DNA from 3 places in the Streptomyces sp. GL_140 genome. Region 2 is predicted to be linked to each of the others. Evidence: riboswitches for the same ligand, from Rfam matches in the RefSeq annotation. Region 2 holds a riboswitch; each other region holds the start of a gene.
What was found. A riboswitch is a leader RNA that binds a small molecule or an ion and turns the genes downstream of it on or off. The one in region 2 is predicted to bind cyclic di-AMP.
Positions count from the first base shown of each region.

Region 1: another riboswitch for cyclic di-AMP. It lies ahead of AC3IYJ_RS30210 (M23 family metallopeptidase); the one in region 2 lies ahead of AC3IYJ_RS33265 (LysM peptidoglycan-binding domain-containing M23 family metallopeptidase).
Region 3: another riboswitch for cyclic di-AMP. It lies ahead of AC3IYJ_RS15590 (transglycosylase family protein); the one in region 2 lies ahead of AC3IYJ_RS33265 (LysM peptidoglycan-binding domain-containing M23 family metallopeptidase).

Region 1 is NZ_CM174404.1:6,433,454-6,437,277, forward strand. Features, by position in the region: gene AC3IYJ_RS30205 (M16 family metallopeptidase) at 1-1,201, shown strand, start outside; cyclic di-AMP (ydaO/yuaA leader) riboswitch at 1,409-1,568, shown strand; gene AC3IYJ_RS30210 (M23 family metallopeptidase) at 1,581-2,372, shown strand; gene AC3IYJ_RS30215 (GntR family transcriptional regulator) at 2,564-3,229, shown strand; gene AC3IYJ_RS30220 (HPr family phosphocarrier protein) at 3,439-3,720, opposite strand.
Region 2 is NZ_CM174404.1:7,147,683-7,151,506, reverse strand. Features, by position in the region: gene AC3IYJ_RS33275 (MBL fold metallo-hydrolase) at 1-625, opposite strand, end outside; gene AC3IYJ_RS33270 (SGNH/GDSL hydrolase family protein) at 767-1,552, opposite strand; gene AC3IYJ_RS33265 (LysM peptidoglycan-binding domain-containing M23 family metallopeptidase) at 1,794-2,771, opposite strand; cyclic di-AMP (ydaO/yuaA leader) riboswitch at 2,774-2,968, opposite strand; gene AC3IYJ_RS33260 (tyrosine-protein phosphatase) at 3,283-3,824, shown strand, end outside.
Region 3 is NZ_CM174404.1:3,359,285-3,363,108, forward strand. Features, by position in the region: gene eno (phosphopyruvate hydratase) at 1-366, opposite strand, end outside; gene AC3IYJ_RS15590 (transglycosylase family protein) at 661-1,362, opposite strand; cyclic di-AMP (ydaO/yuaA leader) riboswitch at 1,365-1,536, opposite strand; gene AC3IYJ_RS15595 (transglycosylase family protein) at 1,812-2,906, opposite strand; gene AC3IYJ_RS15600 (cytochrome P450 family protein) at 3,010-3,824, opposite strand, start outside.

The DNA.
Region 1 (3,824 bases), 710 kb from region 2:
CGAGGGCCTGGACGGCGTGGCCACCATCATGGCCCGCGCCCTGTCCGAGGGCACCGACAAGCATTCCGCCGAGGAGTTCGCGGCCGAGCTGGAGCGCTGCGGCGCCACTCTCGACGCGCACGCCGACCACCCGGGCCTGCGGGTCTCCCTGGAGGTTCCGGCCTCCCGCCTGCACAAGGCGCTGGGACTGGTCGCCGAGGCGCTGCGCGCGCCGGCCTTCAGCGACGCCGAGGTCGACCGCCTGGTGCGCAACCGGCTCGACGAGATCCCGCACGAGCTGGCCAACCCGCAGCGCCGCGCCGCCAAGCAGCTCTCCAAGGAGCTGTTCCCGCAGTCCCTGCGGATCTCCCGCCCGCGCCAGGGCACCGAGGACACGGTCGCGCGGATCGATTCCGCGGCCGTACGGGCCTTCTACGAGGCCCACGTACGCCCCGCGACCGCCACCGCGGTGATCGTCGGCGACCTGACCGGCATCGACCTGGACGCCGTCCTGGCCGACACCCTGGGCACGTGGACCGGTGACACCACCGAGCCCCTCCCGGTCGCGCCGATCACCGCCGACGACCGCGGCCGCGTGGTCATCGTGGACCGGCCCGGAGCCGTCCAGACGCAGCTGCTGATCGGCCGCATCGGTCCGGACCGCCACGACCGGGTCTGGGCCCCCCAGGTGCTCGGCACTTACTGCCTGGGCGGCACCCTCACCTCGCGCCTGGACAAGGTGCTGCGCGAGGAGAAGGGGTACACCTACGGCGTGCGCGCCTTCGGCCAGGTGCTGCGTTCCACCGCCGACGGCAAGGGCGCCTCGATGCTCGCCATCAGCGGCTCGGTGGACACTCCGAACACCGGCCCGGCGCTCGACGACCTCTGGAAGGTGCTGCGCACCCTCGCCGAGGGCGGCCTGACCGACGCCGAACGGGACGTGGCCGTGCAGAACTTGGTGGGCGTGGCCCCGCTGAAGTTCGAGACGGCCGCCTCGGTCGCGGGCACCCTCGCCGACCAGGTCGAGCAGGAGCTACCGGACGACTACCAGGCGCAGTTGTACGCGCGGCTCGCCGAAACGGGCACGGTGGAGGCCACTTCGGCGGTCGTCAACGCCTTCCCGGTGGACCGCCTGGTCACGGTGCTGGTGGGCGACGCCTCGCAGATCGAGGAGCCCGTACGGGCCCTGGGGATCGGCGAAGTGACCGTGGTCACCAACTGACCGGACGACGGGCGGCCGTTCACCGGCCGACAGAGGGGTTCAGGCGGCTTGTCCGCAGGGGCCCCTTTTGTCTGTTTAGTCGTGTGGTTGCTTGTATGTGGTGTGGCGTACGCAACAAAAAGGCGTGTCTGTTTGGCGATTGACTGATGATCCGCCTAGCGTCGGCCCTGCTGTCCGTCAGTTGTAACCGCCGCGCCCCGCGGCACCGGACAGCGATCGCCGAGTCCCCGTCAGGCGCGAGCCTGGGGAGCCGGGGACCCACATGTGTCCCTGGGGTGAATCGGACCGCCTCGCGAGAGGTGGCCCGTAGGAGACCTTCCTGCTCCGAACCCGTCAGCTAACCCGGTAGGCGAGAGGGAAGGAAAGGATCAACCCCTTCATGGCCTTTGGCAGTCGTGCCGCCGGCAAGCACCGTGGTTCCAGCCGTCTGAGCCGCAAGACCGCCGGATATGCCGGCATAGCCGCCGTCGTCACCACCGGTGTCGTCGGCTCCCTGGCCGGCCCGGCGTTCGCCGCGGACAAGGCCCCCTCCGTCGAGGACACCGGCCTGAACACCATCGTGGTGGCCGACGAACTCGCCGGTGAGATCCAGGCCCAGGCCCACTCCCAGCAGCGGGCCGCCGAGGCCGCCGCCGCCAAGGCGCAGGCCGAGGCCGACGCCAAGCAGCGCGCCGCCGAGGCCAAGACGAAAGCCGAGGCCCGCGCCAAGGCCGAGCGCGAGGCCGCCGAGCGCGCGGCCCGCGAAGAGGAGCGCAAGCGCCTCAACACCTTCGTGGCCCCGATCTCGGACTCCTACGTCAGCACCCAGTACCACGCGGGTGGCGGCATGTGGTCCTCCGGCAGCCACACCGGCATCGACTTCCACGCCGCCTCCGGCACCGAGGTGCACGCGGTCGGCGCGGGCACCGTGGTCGAGGCGGGCTGGGGCGGCGCGTACGGCAACAACGTCGTCATCAAGCACGCCGACGGCACCTACACCCAGTACGGCCACATGTCCTCGCTGAGCGTCTCCGTCGGCCAGCAGGTCACCCCGGGCCAGCAGATCGGCCTGTCGGGCTCCACCGGCAACTCCAGCGGCCCGCACCTGCACTTCGAGGCCCGTACCGGCGCCGAATACGGCTCGGACATCGACCCGGTCGCGTACCTGCGCGCCCACGGCGTCAACGCCTGACGCAGGCAGCAGGCAGCGGCCCGCACGGCGCCGCGCCGCGTCACGCATCTTCCCGAAGGCCCCGGCTCTATCCGAGCCGGGGCCTTCGCGTTGTGTGAATGTTTCGTATTTCCGGCCGCCCTCGGAAATTATCGTGTGTTGCAATAGAGTTGCAGCGCGCACAGCCATACGAAAAAGGCGGAGGTCCGGTCTTGCGTATTCCCGCGCACACGGTATGCACAGCAATCCGCGACGACATCGTCTCCGGGGTGTTCGGGCCCGGCGGCCGACTGACCGAGGAGGTGCTGGCCCGCCGGTACGGAGTCTCGCGCGTCCCGGTGCGCGAGGCACTGCGCACGCTGGAGTCCGAGGGGTTCGTGACCACCCGCCGGCACGCGGGCGCCTGCGTGGCCGAACCCACCGAGCAGGAGGCGGCCGACCTCCTGGAGCTGCGGATGCTGCTGGAGCCCCTGGCGGCCGCACGGGCCGCCCGGCGCCGCGGCGAGGCCCACCTCAAGGTGTTGCGGGGGCTGGTCAGGCTGGGCCAGGAGAGGGCCAGGCGGGGGCAGGGGGAGGATCTGCGCTCGCTGGGCGGCTGGTTCCACGAGACGCTCGCCCAGGCATCGGGGAGCCCGGGGCTGATCACGCTGCTCACCCAGATGCGCCACAAGCTGGCCTGGATGTACGTGGTGGAGTCCCCGGTGCGGCCCGTGGAGTCCTGGGCGGAGCACGGCGCGATCGTGGACGCGGTGGCCCGGGGCGACGCCGAGCGGGCCCGGACGCTGACCGCGGCGCACGTGGACCGGGCGGCGGGGGCGTACCGGATCAGGGTGAGGACTTTGCAACCTGCCGTAAACATGGCAAGCGGCCGGCATTAACAAACGCCGTATACAAAGGTCGGATATCAGTACGGCGCCGGAGGGTATTTCAGGCCGCGCAATTCACGTGAATTCGCGCCCCGTGTGCCGCGCGCATTTTCGGCCCGGCCCGAATGTGGCGCGCCCCGGACGCAGCGAAGCCGTTGCCTCCGACGGTGGTCGGGGGCAACGGCTTCGCCGTGCACGTCTTGCGAGTCGAACCCGAAGGGTCAGACGGTCTCGGGGAGCTCCTCGAGACCCTCGGCGACCAGCTTCGCGAGGCGGTCCAGCGCGGCCTCGGCGCCATCGGCCTCGGACGACAGGACGATCTCCTCGCCGCCCTGGGCGCCCAGGCCCAGAACCGCCAGCATGGAGGCGGCGTTGACGGGGTCGCCGCCGGCCTTCGCGATGGTCACCGGGACGCCGGAAGCGGTCGTCGCACGGACGAAGATCGAGGCGGGACGAGCGTGCAGGCCCTCGGCCCAGCCGACGTTGACGCGGCGCTCTGCCATGGTGATGCCCTTCAGGTTCTTACGGTTGTCTAGACCAGTCTCTCACGACGTCCGGAATGGTCGGACCGACCTTCGGCCCGAAATCCCCGCCGTTCGACCTACTC
Region 2 (3,824 bases):
CGACCTTGGTGGTCTCGTTCCAGTCGAGCTCGCGCACCCGGTCGGCCGGGACGCCCCAGCGCTCCAGGTGGGCTCCGACGCCGAGCGGGACCGCGAAGACCGTGTTCGTGTCGGCCAGTTCCTTGATCGTCGGCAGGTCGAGGTGGTCGTAGTGGTCGTGCGAGATCACCACGACGTCGACCTCGCCCAGCGAGGCCAGCGGGACCGGAACCGGGTGCAGCCGCTTGGGGCCGGCGAAAGGGAAGGGTGAGCACCGGTCGCCCCAGACCGGGTCGAACAGCACCCGGCGCCCGTCGATCTCGGCGAGCACGCTGGAGTGCCCCATCCAGGTCAGCCGCAAGCCGCTGACCGGCGGCTTCGCCAGCTCGGCGAGCGTCGTCGGGTAGACCGGGATGGGCGCGCCGGGGTTCCGCCGGAGCCGCTGCTCCTTGTGGAAGTAGATCTTGGCGAACTCCGACATCGAGCCGGAGGGCCTGGTCCGGGCGCCGACGGGATTCTGGAACACGCCGTCGGCGAAGTTCGGCGAGCTCCGGATCCGGTCCAGCCGGGCACCGGACGGGTCGGCGCCGAAGGCTTCGGGTCGCAGGGCGCGCAACCGCGGACGCAAGGGACGGGAGCCGGTCAAGGCGCCTCCTGGGAGGGGTGGGGACAAGACGTTCTCATGGCTTACCACCATCCCAACGCACGGCACTGCCGAAGGATTCCATTTGGCGCTCCCGAACGCCCCCCACCCGCCCGCGCACCCGCGCCCGTACCCGTGCCGTACCTACAACGGCAGCAGGTCCGGTCGCTTCGGCTCCACGTGGTCCCCGGAGGACTCCCCGCGCAGCCGTCGCCCGATCCACGGGACCAGGTACTCGCGCGCCCACTGGATGTTGTCGCGGGTCACGTCCACCGAGCCGCGCGGCCGCATCGGCGGCCACGGCTGGTCCGGGTCGGCCGGGGTGTCCAGGCCCAGCACCTGGGCGGCGCGCAGGGCGACCCGCGTGTGCCCCTCGGGCGAGAGGTGCAGCCGGTCCTCGTCCCAGGCCCGCCGGTCCTGTACGGACTTCAGGGACCAGAGGTCGAGCACGGGGCACTCGTACCGGTCGGCGATGGAGCGCACGTGCGCGCTGTACGTCGCGATCTTGCCCCGCATGTGCTTGAGGACCGGCACGTCCCGCGTGTCGAACCCGGTGGTGATCATGACCTGGCCGACCGATCCGGTGAGGTCGGCGACCGCCGCCTCGAACCGCTGGGCCACGTCGTCCGGGTCGCTGCCGGGCCGGATGATGTCGTTGCCGCCCGCGCAGAAGGTCACCAGGTCCGGCGCGAGCTCCTTGGCCCGGGGGACCTGCTCGGCCACGATCTGGTCCAGGAGGCGGCCCCGGACGGCCAGGTTCGCGTACCGGAAGTCGTGCTCTTCGCGCTGATCGGCCAGGAGTACGGCCAGCCGGTCCGCCCAGCCGAGAAACGTTTCCCCGGGTCCCGGGTCCCCGACGCCTTCGGTGAAGCTGTCCCCGATCGCCGCGTACGAGCCGATGGTCTTGAGTGTCGTCGTCGTCGCTGCCACGGGACCACATCCTTCACCCCTGCGCACGACCTACGCGACCGTAGCCAAGGTTTGACGGACCGTGATCTTTGCCACCCGTCGCACGAGGAATAGGCGGGAGGGGCGACGAACCGACCGGGACGCACATACGGCCGGGCCCCCCTCGGGTCCCGGCCGCACGCACGTTCCCGGTCCGCACCGGCCGGCAGCTGCTCTCAACCGCTCGCAACCGCTCGCCCGCCGCCGGAGCCGACGGTCGGACTCAGATGCTGACGCCCTTCGACCGCAGGTAGGCCAGCGGGTCGATGTCCGAGCCGTACGAGGGCCCCGTGCGGATCTCGAAGTGGAGGTGCGGGCCGGTCACGTTGCCGGTGGCGCCGGAGAGACCGATGCGCTGCCCGGCGGTGACGCTCTGGCCGACCGAGACGGACAGCTGGGAGAGGTGGCCGTACTGGCTGTACTTGCCGTCCGCGTGGCGGATGACCACCTCGTTGCCGTACGCACCGCCCCAGCCGGCCGAGACGACCGTGCCCGCGCCGACGGCCTTGACGGTGGTGCCGGTGCTCGCGATGAAGTCCACACCCGTGTGGTAGCCGCTGGACCACATGGAGCCGGCGGCCTTGTACGGGGTGGAGGTGCCGCCGCCGACCGGGGCGACGAACCCGGCGGAGGCCGGAGCGGCCTGCTGCTTGACGGGGGCCGCCTTGGGGGCGGGCGCGGCCGGGGCCTCGGCCGCCGACCCGTCGGCGGAGCCTTCGTCGGAGGAGTCACCCGACGGGGAGTCCGAGGTGTCGTCCGACGAGGCGTCAGCCGAGGCCTGGGAGGGCTTCTCGGCCGGCTGCGCCGCGCCCGTGGCACCGAGCGTCAGCTTCAGGCCCGGGTGGATCAGCGAGGGGTTGGAGCCCACGGCCTCGCGGTTGTCCGCGTAGAGCCGCTCCCAGCCACCGGTGAGGTGCTCACGCTCGGCGATCTTGGAGAGGTAGTCCCCCGGCACGACCGTGTAGACGGTGGGGGCGGCCTGCGCCGCGGTCGGCGCGGCCTGGAGGGCGGCCGGAACCTGGGCGACCCGTGCCGCCTGGACCGGCACGGCGGCGGGCGCCGCGGCCGGGACGCCGGCCGCGTGGGCGCCGGCGGCACCGAGCAGCGGGAGCGCGAGGGCCGCGCCACCGGTGCCCGCAACGGCGAAACCGCGGGATATCGAGCGGGACTTCGGGCGGCGGTGCTTACCCGTTGCGGTCATGGCGAATTCCTCTCCGACGCCTGCGAGGTGAGCTGTCGGGTTCGGACGGGAGATGTCCGGCCATATCCGCGCCGGCGAACGGCGCATGTACGACTTCACCCCGAGCTGTCCCGTTGTAAAGATCCGATACGGATCGGGAACAGCGGCTTACCTGGTTCCCCCGCTCCTGCCACGCGCTGAATAGTCGGGTGCGGTTGCCGGACGGCGGCAGGATTAGGCGGTCCGTCCGGATCGATCGCGAACGTAATCGAGTCCGGCCGCACAGAACAAGTCACGAATTCCCTGAATGATTCTCAGGAATGCCTGCCAGCCGGAATTCCGGTCACCCTGTGTCCATTCCCGGCCTTCAACGGCCGCCCCGACAAGGCAATTCGACATTGATGATCAGGCACTCACGGTCACCGTATGATCTGGCTCACGGGGAGGTGTCCGATCTCGCCTGTCGCTATGGCAAGTTGTTCCCAAGTAGCGTAATTCGGACACTCTCGACGACCACACAGAGGAGCCCCCTGTGACCCAGCGGATACCCCAGAGCCCGCAGACGGAGCCGGAACTGACCGGCGTGCGCAACTTCCGTGACGTGGGCGGGCTGCCGACCACCGACGGCCGGAAGGTCAAGTCGGGACGACTGTTCCGAAGCGGACATCTCGCACATGCCACTGAAACTGACGCGGAGTTCCTCGAATCGCTCGGTCTGCACACCGTCTTCGACTTCCGCAACGGCGCCGACCACGCGCTGGAGGGCGCGGACGTCGAGCTGTCCGGCGTGCGCAACGTGAACATCCCGCTGTCGGACCCGGCCGACGGGCGGGAGTTCTGGAAGATGGTGCGCGACGGGGAGGTCGGCCAGCTCCACGAGGTCCTGGGGGACGGCAGGGCCGCCGAGCGGATGACCAATTCCTACCGCGGGATCATCAGGACCCGCACCGCCGAGCACAGCCGGGTGCTGCACGCCCTCGCCGAGGACAGCGTCCCGGCCCTCATGCACTGCGCGGCCGGCAAGGACCGGGCCGGCCTGTCGATCGCCGTCACCCTGCTCGCGCTGGGCGTCGA
Region 3 (3,824 bases), 3.8 Mb from region 2:
GTGCGCGACGGCGAGGGAGACACCGAGGATGGCGTTGGCGCCGAGGGAGCCCTTGTTCTCGGTGGCGTCCAGGTCGATCATCGCCTGGTCGATCAGGCGCTGCTCGGTGGCGTCGTAGCCGACGAGCTCCGGGCCGAGCTGCTCGATGACGGCGAGGACGGCCTTCTCGACACCCTTGCCCATGTAGCGGTTGGGGTCACCGTCACGGAGCTCTACGGCTTCGAACGCTCCGGTGGAGGCGCCGGACGGAACAGCAGCACGGCCGGTGCTGCCATCGTCGAGGCCCACCTCGACCTCGACCGTGGGGTTGCCTCGGGAGTCCAGGATTTCCCGGGCTACGACGACGTCGATGGACGGCACGAGCATCTCCTTCTGGGATGTGACGCTGAGTGTGCGGTGGCATGTCAGGCCGTGGGATGGCCTTGCCGCCTAGAGCCTAACCGGCTCCGGGCGGTCGGCGACCCGATCAACCGGGCTGTGGGACGAAAAAGGGCCCGAATACCCCCCTTACAGGACATAGGGCTCTTCCTCGGGGGGCGCGCCGGGCCTGCCGCCGGGCGATGGGCCCGGCACGCAGCACCGCCCGGCGCGTGGGGGGTACGCGCCGGGCGGTGGGAATTCTGCGTGTTGCGGACGCTACCGCGGCTGTTGCCGCAAGGTTCAGCTGAGCTTCAGCTTCTGACCCGGGAAGATCAGGTCGGCGTCCGAGACGATGTCCTTGTTGAGCTCGAAGAGCTTCTCCCAGCCGCCGGAGACGTTGTTCGCCTCGGCGATGGTGCCCAGCGTGTCGCCGGACTTGACCTCGTAGGAGCCGTTGCCGGTCTTGGGGGCCTCGGTCTTCGGCTTGGAGGTGGCGGCCGGACGCTCGGAGCGGTTGGTGGTCGAGGCCTCGGAGCGCTTGGTCTCCTTCTTCGGCTCGGCCTTCTTCTCCTGCTTCTTCGTCTCGGTCTTCTTCGGGGCGGTCTCGGTCGAGCCGCCACCGGTGTAGGCGCCGTTCGACAGGCCGACGCCGCAGGACGGCCAGGCGCCCTTGCCCTGGCCCTTGAGGACCTTCTCGGCGATGGCTATCTGCTGGGACTTGGAAGCCTGGTTGGCCTGCGCGGCGTACGCCTTGCCGCCGTACGCGGCCCACGTGGACGACGAGAACTGCAGGCCGCCGTAGTAGCCGTTGCCCGTGTTGATGGCCCAGTTGCCACCGGACTCACAGGAAGCGACGCGGTCCCACTCGGAAGCGGTCGCGGCGGAAGCGGTGCCCGCGGCCATCAGCGGAGCCGCGACGGCGACACCGGCGACGCCGGCCAGCGTGACGAGCCGAACGGCCTTGGAGCCGCGGCGGTGCTTGCCCTTGGCGGAAAGCAGCATGGAGTTCTCCTCACCGACGCCTTCGAGGTGAGCTGTCGGGTTCGGGCGAGTGAGTGCCCGGCCAGGCGACCTAGCGCCTGTCTTAACCCCTAGCCGGTTCCGTGACCGTCTCTCAACGGCCGGTTCCGGCGCCTACCTTGGTTCCCCCGCTCCTGCCTTCGGCGCTTGCGCGACGAGTGTTCCCTCCGTCCGCCGGCAGGATTCGGCGATGCGGTCGAAGGAGCCCGCGGTGGCGAGCGATTCAGAAGGTAGACAGGTCTCCCCCCGATGTTCAACGAGGGACATCGGGGAGAAACGGTGCCTACTTGCGCTCTCCACAGGGGCGTTTGCGCAGGTGAGGACGGGGTTTGCGGAACCCTCCGGACCGGACACGCCAGTTGACCGGAAGAGACACATGTCTCACTTACGGAAAACGGACAATCAGGTGGTTCCGGGCGCCCCAAGTGTCGCTATTCGTGCGTTAGATCCAGGTTCTGGCCGGGCTTGATCAGGTTGGCGTCCTCGCCGATGACCTGCTCGTTGGCCTTGTAGAGCGCGTTCCAGCCGCCCTTCACTCCGTTGGCGTCCGCGATGGTGGCAAGGCTGTCGCCCTCCTTCACCGTGTACGCGGGGTCCGACGCGGCATCAGACGTGACGGGCGCCTCAACCGCGGCCGGGCCGCGGTGCTTACCGGCACCGGCAGCCGGGGCGGCCGGGTCCGTGGTGGCTCCCGGGGTCGCCGGGACGGTCGGGTCGGCGGTCGGGGCGGGCGCCGCCGGATCGGCGGGGACGGCCGGCGTCGTGGGCGCCGCCGGGTCGGCCGGGTGCGCGGGAGACGTCGGATCCGTGGGCGTCACGGGTGCGGTCGGGTCCGTGGACGGCGAGGTCGGGACGGTGGGGGCCGTCGGGTCCGTGGGCGTCACGGGCGCCGTCGGGTCGCCCGGGAGCCCCGGAGTCGTCGTCGGCGGCTCCGGCAGCGGCATGACGGGCAGCGGGTAGTCGGGCAGCAGGAAGGACGGCGTGCCCGAAGGGGAGGGGGTCGGAGTCGGGGCCGCGGGGGTCGGGGCCCCGAAGTCCGTGGAGGGCCGGGGCGTCCCGAGGTACGGGATCTTGCCGTCCGGGCGGGACACGGAGTGCGAGGCGGCGTCACCGCCTCCGGGCAGGCCCGGGTCCACCTCGGCCGCGGGACCCTGCTGCGAGAGCCCGGCCGGCGCCGCGCACAGGGGCCACGCCTGCGGGCCCTGGGAGGCCAGGACCCGCTCGCCCACCGCGATCTGCTGGGACCGGCTGGCGAGGTCGGGGCGCTCGGCGAAGTCGAGCCCGCCGGCGTTCTTCCACTGCTCCTGGGTGAACTGCAGCCCGCCGTAAGCGCCGCTGCCGAAGTTCGCGCTCCAGGTGCCACCGCTCTCGCACTCGGCGACCTTGTCCCAGGTGGAGGTCTCGGCGGCACTCGCACCGGTGGCCGCAAGCAGCGGCAGGGCGAGCGCGGAGCCGGCGACTCCGGCGGTGACGACAAGTGCGGGCACCTGTCGGGGGCGTCTGTGGCGGCCGTTCCCGGAACGCATGAGGCTGCACCTTTCGCATAACGGCGGGGTAACGGCAGAACCTAGCGGCCTTCGAACGCCTGTCACAAGTTCAGACGGCTACTGACTTCCGGTCATGGGGGTTTCAGGCGTTTTGGGGGGTGAACCGGACCGGAAGCGTGCGCAGCCCGCGCATGATGAGCCCCCCGCGCCACCGCAGCTCACCGGCAGGCACGGCGAGTTCCAGATCGGGCAGACGTGTCAGCAGCGTCGCGAGCGCGGTCTGGCCTTCGAGTCGGGCGAGCGGCGCGCCGACGCAGTAGTGGATCCCGTGCCCGTATCCGAGGTGCTGGTTGTCGGTCCGCGACAGGTCGAGGGCGTCCGGCTCGGCGAAGCGCTCGGGGTCGCGGTCGGCGGCCGCGAGGACCACCAGCACCGGATCGCCCGCCGCGATGTCCTGACCGCCGAGGACGAAGGACTCGGTGGCGAACCGCCAGGTGGCCAGCTCCACGGGACCGTCGTAGCGGAGCAGTTCCTCGACCCCGGTGGCCAGCAGGGCGCTCTCACCGGCCGCGAGGGAGGCCTGGAGGCGCTCGCGCTGGTCCGGGTTCATGAAGAGGGAGTGGACACCGTTGCCGATCAGATTGACCGTAGTTTCAAAACCTGCGAACAAGAGGATGAAAGCCATGGCAGTGGCCTCGGACTCCGTCAGGTGGTCCCCGTGGTCGCTGGCGCGGATCAGATCGGAGATCAGATCGTCGCCGAGGTCGTCGCGCTTGCGGTGGATGAGCTCGCCGAGGTAGGTCCGCATCTGCTTCACCGAGCGCGCGACCCCGCCGCGCGGACCACCGCCGTGCCGGATCATCATCCCGGCCCAGTCGCGGAAGTCGTCCTGGTCCTCGCGCGGCACGCCGAGCATCTCGCAGATGGCGTAGATGGGGAGCGGGAAGGCGAACTCGT